One region of the Thauera sp. SWB20 genome, then DNA from elsewhere that is predicted to be linked to it. Evidence: riboswitches for the same ligand, from Rfam matches in the RefSeq annotation. Region 1 holds a riboswitch; the other holds the start of a gene.
The links. Region 1 has a riboswitch for S-adenosylhomocysteine ahead of metH (methionine synthase). Riboswitches for the same ligand answer to the same signal wherever they lie in the genome.
Positions count from the first base shown of each region.

Region 2: it holds a riboswitch for S-adenosylhomocysteine, as region 1 does, so the genes downstream of both, ahcY (adenosylhomocysteinase) here and metH (methionine synthase) in region 1, are expected to answer to the same signal.

Region 1 covers NZ_JTDM01000014.1:173,151-176,557, reverse strand. Annotated here, with positions in the region: gene metH (methionine synthase) at 1-1,984, opposite strand, end outside; S-adenosyl-L-homocysteine riboswitch at 2,060-2,134, opposite strand; gene PO78_RS05780 (hypothetical protein) at 2,181-2,804, opposite strand; gene bamE (outer membrane protein assembly factor BamE domain-containing protein) at 2,818-3,309, opposite strand.
Region 2 covers NZ_JTDM01000020.1:187,646-191,052, forward strand. Annotated here, with positions in the region: gene PO78_RS14850 (TlyA family RNA methyltransferase) at 1-341, opposite strand, end outside; gene ahcY (adenosylhomocysteinase) at 432-1,847, opposite strand; S-adenosyl-L-homocysteine riboswitch at 1,950-2,054, opposite strand; gene PO78_RS14860 (calcium/sodium antiporter) at 2,246-3,319, opposite strand.

The DNA of each region.
Region 1 (3,407 bases):
ACTCGCGCCAGGCGAGGTCCTGCGCGGACTCCTTGGCCTGGCCCTTCACCGTCTGCGCGAACTCGACCAGCGCCTCGCCCGCCCCGGGCTTGCGGTTCATCACCACGTCCTCGACCTTGTCGCGCAGCTCGGGCGCGAGCTCGTCATAGACGCCGAGCTGGCCGGCATTGACGATGCCCATCGACAAGCCGGCCTTGATCGCGTGGTAGAGGAACACGGTGTGGATCGCCTCGCGCACCGGGTCGTTGCCGCGGAAGCTGAAGGACACGTTCGACACCCCGCCCGAGGTCTTGGCGTACGGCAGGTTCTCCTTGATCCAGGCCACCGCGTTGATGAAGTCGACCGCGTAGTTGTCGTGCTCCTCGATGCCGGTGGCGATGGCGAAGATGTTGGGGTCGAAGATGATGTCCTCGGCCGGGAAGCCGGCGCCGCCCTCGGCCACCGGCTTCACCAGCAGCCTGTAGGCGCGCTCGCAGATCTCGGTCTTGCGGCGGAAGGTGTCGGCCTGACCCTTTTCGTCGAAGGCCATCACGATCACTGCCGCACCATAGCGGCGTGCGAGCCGCGCCTGGCGCAGGAACTCTGCCTCGCCCTCCTTCATCGAGATCGAGTTGACCACGCCCTTGCCCTGGATGCACTTGAGGCCGGCCTCGATCACCGACCACTTCGACGAGTCGAGCATGATCGGCACACGCGAGATGTCGGGCTCGGTGGCGATCAACTTGCAGAAGCGCTCCATGGCGGCGACCGAATCCAGCATCGCCTCGTCCATGTTGATGTCGATGACCTGGGCACCGTTTTCGACCTGCTGGCGCGCCACCGCGAGCGCGTCGTCGAAGCGGCCCTCGAGGATCATGCGCGCGAAGGCCTTGGAACCGGTGACGTTGGTGCGCTCGCCGACGTTGACGAAAAGACTGTCGCCGCCGACGTTGAAGGGCTCCAGCCCGGACAGGCGCAGCTTTTTCTCCAGCACCGGCACGGCGCGCGGCGCCAGGCCCCGGACCGCTTCGGCGATCGCCGCGATGTGCGCCGGCGTGGTGCCGCAGCAGCCGCCGACGATGTTCACCAGGCCGCTCTGCGCCCACTCGCGAATCTGGCCGGCGAGGTGCTCGGGCGTCTCGTCGTAGCCGGTGGGCGACAGCGGGTTGGGCAGGCCGGCGTTGGGGTGGGCGGACACGTGGGTGTCGCAGGCGGTGGAGAGTTCCTCGACGTACTGGCGCAGCTGGTCGGCGCCGAGCGCGCAGTTGAGGCCGAAGCTGATCGGCTGCGCGTGGCCGAGCGAGTTCCAGAAGGCCTCCGCGGTCTGGCCCGACAGCGTGCGGCCCGAGGCGTCGGTGATGGTGCCGGAGATCATCACCGGCCAGCGCCGGCCGAGGTCCTCGAACAGCTTCTCGATCGCGAACACCGCCGCCTTGGCATTCAGCGTATCGAAGATGGTCTCGATCAGCAGGATGTCGGCACCGCCTTCGAGCAGGCCCTTCGCCGAGGCGTAGTAGTCGTCGGCAAGCGCATCGAAGCTGATGTTGCGGTAGCCGGGATCGTTCACATCGGGCGAGATCGACAGCGTGCGCGAGGTCGGCCCGAGCACGCCGGCGCAGAAGCGCGGCCTGGCGGGGTCCTTTGCGGTGTATTCGTCGCACAGCCGGCGCACCAGGCGGGCGCCCTCGACGTTGAGCTCGTAGGCCAGCGCCTCCAGGCCGTACTCCGCCTGCGACACGCGGGTGGCGTTGAAGGTGTTGGTCTCGATGAGGTCGGCGCCAGCCTCGAGGTAGGCGCGATGGATGCCGGCGACCACGTCCGGACGCGTGAGCACCAGCAGATCGTTGTTGCCCTTGAGGTCCTTGGGGTGGTCGAGGAAGCGCTCGCCGCGGTAGTCCGCCTCGCCCAGCTTCTCCTGCTGGATCATCGTGCCCATGGCGCCGTCCAGGATCAGGATGCGCTCGGCGAGAAGCTGGCGGAGTTCGATGCTGCGGTCGGCTTGCATGGGATGTCCTCGGTCGTTCGACGGTCGCCGGGCAACGCCACGCACAAATGCGAACGGCGCCACAAACCGGCTGAAGGTTTGTGAGCGCCGTTGATCGGTTGCCGAGCCTGGCCCCGGATCGATCAGGGGGTCGCAGCGCTCCTCGGCAGGCCCAGGATTCTATCGGCAGCATGCGCCCGCTGCCAAGGGCGGCGGCCTACCAGAAGAAGGGGTGCCCGAACGGCCGCGGGAAGAAGGGGCCGGGGTAACCCCAGCCGATGCCCCAACCCCAGGGATGGCCGTAGTAGCCGCTCCAGCCCCCGAGGACGGCGCCGTCACGCGGAAACACGTAGGTCTGGCTGGTCCGCACCACCTTGCCGTCGATGAAGTGCACGTTGAACAGGACGGCGATCCCAGGACCGTCGTTGCGGATGTTCCAGTCCCACACCTCCTCGCCCGAGTTGCGGAAGCGCTGCTCGGAGCGGTGGGTGCCGAGCAGGCGCGAGACCTGCTCCTTGTCCATGCCGCGCTCGACGCGGGCGAGATTCTCGGGGGCGAGCGCATCCCACTGGCGCAGCACGATCCCGCCCCGGTCGACCTGCACCATCAGGCAGCTGCGACCGTTGGGCTGGGTGGAATACTCCAGCGTGACCGTGCCGTCGTCGTTGTTCCAGCGCCGCGTGGGCTCACCGCGCGCGGACAGGGCCTCGGCCTCGGTGGTGTAGGGACGCGGCGGCTCGAAGCTCGCGCAACCTGCGAGCAGGACGGCCAGCAATACGGGCCACAGCCAGCACAGCGGTGAAGCCTGGGCGCGGACGGACGGGGTGCTGGAGAAATACATCGAGGCCTCCCTGCTAACGCTTGTACTGGGTATGTCTTCCGGTTCCGGTCACTCGCCCTTCGTTGTTGAACGACACCGTGAAGAAGACCGGATCGTTCGTGCCGTCGGGACCGCGCGAGATCCGCCACTCCCACACCGTCTCCTGCTTGAGCTGGAAGAACTGGCTGGACGCCGGCTTGCCGAGCAGGCGACGCACCTGGTCGCCATTCATGCCGTGTTGGACCTTGGCGAAGGTCTCCTCGTTCAGCACCTGGTCGATGCGGCGCAGGATCTGGTCGGGGCCGATGGTGATCATGAAGCACTCGATCCCCTCCGGCTGACGGCTGAACTCCCAGGTGAGCGAGCCGTCCTCGTTGCGCCATTCCATGTGTGGCGGGCCGAAGCGCTCGCGCACCTCGGCGGAGGTGGAAACGCCCGGCTGGAGTTCCTTCACGTTGATGTAGTCGCAGGCGGTGATGCCGATTGCGGACAGCAGCCCGCACAGCCACGCGAGGAAGCGCTTCATGTTGGTTCTCCGGTGATCGACGGCATGTGCCAGCCGCCGCCGCGATGCCCCGGCCACGCGCAAAAACCCTGCCGGAAGCGGATCGACGCCACCAGCAT
Region 2 (3,407 bases), on a different contig from region 1:
CCGATGTCGAGGCAGGTGGCGCCGCGTACGTCCAGCCCGCTGCGCGCGAGCGCGCCTTCGAGCTTGAGCGCGCCGCGCGAGACGAAGCGGTCGCTGTCGGCGGGGGTGACGGCGAGCCGTGCGTCGGGCGGCAATTCCAGCGCCGGCTTGGCGACCGGCTGGCCCTCGTGGCTCACCCGCCCGGCCTCGATCAGCGCGCGCGCCGCGGTGCGCGAGGCCGCCAGCCCCTGCGCCACCAGCAGCTGGTCGACGCGCAGCAGGCCGTGGCGGTCCGCCGGGCCCTTGCCCTGCGCGGCCGGCCGCGGCTTGCCCTGGCGGGCGTGGAAGGAGTTCATGCTCATGGGCGTGAGGAGTCAGGGGGTGAGGCGTGAAAAGCCTTTGTACAGGAGCGCCGGAAGGCGCTCCTGCCGGGGGCTGCGCCGCCCCCGGGCTCAGTAGCGGTACGCGTCCGACTTGTACGGGCCTTGCTTGGGCACGCCGATGTAGGCGGCCTGCGCGTCGGTCAGCTCGGTGAGTTGCACGTTGAGCTTCTTCAGCTGCAGGCGGGCGACCTTCTCGTCGAGGTGCTTGGGCAGGGTGTACACGCCGATCGGGTAGTCGGCCGTGCGGGTGAACAGCTCGATCTGTGCGATCGTCTGGTTGGCGAAGGAGCTCGACATCACGTAGCTCGGGTGGCCGGTGGCGCAGCCGAGGTTCACCAGGCGGCCCTTGGCGAGCAGGATGATCCTCTTGCCGTCGGGGAAGATCACGTGATCGACCTGCGGCTTGATCTCCTCCCACTGGTACTGCTCGATGCTGGCGACGTCGATCTCGTTGTCGAAGTGGCCGATGTTGCAGACGATGGCCTGGTCCTTCATCTTAGCCATGTGGTCGTGGGTGATCACGTGGTAGTTGCCGGTCGCGGTGACGAAGATGTCGGCCTTGTCGGCGGCGTATTCCATCGTGACCACGCGGTAGCCTTCCATCGCCGCCTGCAGCGCGCAGATCGGGTCGACCTCGGTCACCCACACCTGGGCCGACAGCGCGCGCAGGGCCTGGGCCGAGCCCTTGCCCACGTCACCGTAGCCGGCCACCACCGCGACCTTGCCGGCGATCATCACGTCGGTGGCGCGCTTGATGCCGTCGACCAGCGATTCGCGGCAGCCGTAGAGGTTGTCGAACTTCGACTTGGTGACCGAATCGTTGACGTTGATCGCCGGGAACCTGAGCTCGCTGCGCGCGTGCATCTGGTACAGGCGATGCACGCCGGTGGTGGTCTCCTCGGTCACGCCCTTGATGTGCGCCAGCCGCGTCGAGTACCAGGTGGGGGCGGTGGCGAGCTTGGCCTTGATCGCGGCAAAGAGGATGGTCTCCTCTTCCGAGCCCGGCTTGGCCAGCACCGAGAGGTCCTGCTCCGCGCGCGCGCCCAGGTGCAGCAGCAGCGTGGCGTCGCCGCCGTCGTCGAGGATCATGTTGCTGTAACCCCCGTCCGACCATTCGAAGATGCGGTGGGTATAGTCCCAGTAGTCCTTCAGCGACTCGCCCTTGACCGCGAATACCGGGATGCCGTCGGCGGCGATGGCCGCGGCGGCGTGGTCCTGGGTCGAGAAGATGTTGCACGAGGCCCAGCGCACCTGGGCGCCGAGCGCGGTCAGCGTCTCGATCAGCACCGCGGTCTGGATGGTCATGTGCAGCGAGCCGGTGATGCGTGCGCCCTTCAGCGGCTGGCTGGCGGCGTATTCCTCGCGGATCGCCATCAGACCGGGCATCTCGGTCTCGGCGATGCGGATTTCCTTGCGGCCCCAGTCGGCAAGCGACAGGTCGGCGACGACGAAATCGGTGAATTGGGTGTCAGCCACGGCGTTCATGTGAAGCTCCATGCTATGGCCGGGCGGAAAGCGGGGGGAGGGCAGCATGTCGCTGCAGGCGGCTCACCCGACATCCCGAACCCGGCAGGGTTGAAGACGATTCGCAGGTGAGCGCCGTTGTACTGATACCCGCCGCAGGGCGGGGTCCGAGCCTGGGGGCCTGGCAGCAGCGGATGCGGCCGGCGCCTCGCAGCGCTCCTCGGAAACAAGCGAATGATACCAAAGCGGCAGGCGGGCGTGGACTCGAGGGGTCGGTTGCTGCCGCGGGCATCACGATCGCGGGGATCGCGACTGGCGTCGCTCCCACATCCGGCCCCGGTCGCCGCCGGTTCTCGCAGGAGCGACGCCAGTCGCGATCAGGCGGCCCGGCATGCGAGGCACGCAGCCGATCGCCCCGCCTATGCGCGCCTGCCGTTGCTGCGCACGATGCTGACCACGACGGTGATCACCGTGAGCGGCATCACGTAGCCCAGCATGATCCCCGAGAAGGCCGGCAGGCTGGTGTGCTGCTGGGCCTGCAGCACCAGCCAGGCGGTGTAGGCGGCGTAGTAGGCGAGGAACACGCCGCCCTCCCAGCGCGCGATCTCGCGTCCGGTGATCATGATCGGCAGGCAGGCGAAGGCCACCGCGAGCATCACCCAGAGGTCGAAGTTGCGCGCCGCCTCCGACACCGGCAGGCCGGTGCCCGAGGCGATGCCCGAGGCACCGAGCACGGCGAGGATGTTGAAGATGTTGCTGCCGACCACGTTGCCCACCGCGATGTCGCGCTGGCCGCGCATCGCGGCGACGATGGAGGTGGCGATCTCGGGCATCGAGGTGCCCACCGCGACCACGGTGAGGCCCACCACCAGGTCGCTGACCCCGAAGGCGCGCGCGAAGGCCACCGCCGCTTCCACCAACCAGTCGGCGCCGACGATCAGCATCACCAGTCCGGTCGCGATCAGCCCGACCTGCACCGCCCAGTGGCGGTCCCAGGCGGAGGTGGGGAGGTCGGTGCCGAACTCCTCCTGCACCGCCTTGGAGGCGCGCCGCGACTGCACGATCAGGAACACCGTGTAGGCGATCACCAGGGCGAACAGCACGATCGACTCGACCAGGCCCAGATGGCCGTCGAGCGCCATCACCACCAGCAGGGCCGACACGCCGATCATGATCGGGATCTCCTGGCGGATGATCTGCTCGTCCACCAGCAGCGGGGTGATCAGCGCCGAGATGCCGAGGATCAGCAGCACGTTGCAGATGTTGCTGCCGACCACGTTGCCGAGCGCGAGGTCGGGGCTGCCGGCGAGCGCCGAGCCCACCGATACCGCCATCTCCGGCGCGCTGGTGCCGAAGGCGACCACGGTGAGGCCGACGACGAGCGGCGAAACGCCGAAGGAGACCGCCAGCCGCGAGGCGCCACGTACGAGGACGTCCGCACCGACAACGAGGACGGTGAGGCCGAGGGCGAACATCAGTACTTGTTGGAGCATGGGCGACTCTGGGCGACGTGGTGGGGCAGAGACCGGGGCGGGCGTCCGCGAGTTCCGGATTCTACCGGGACGGACGCGCGGCGGTTCT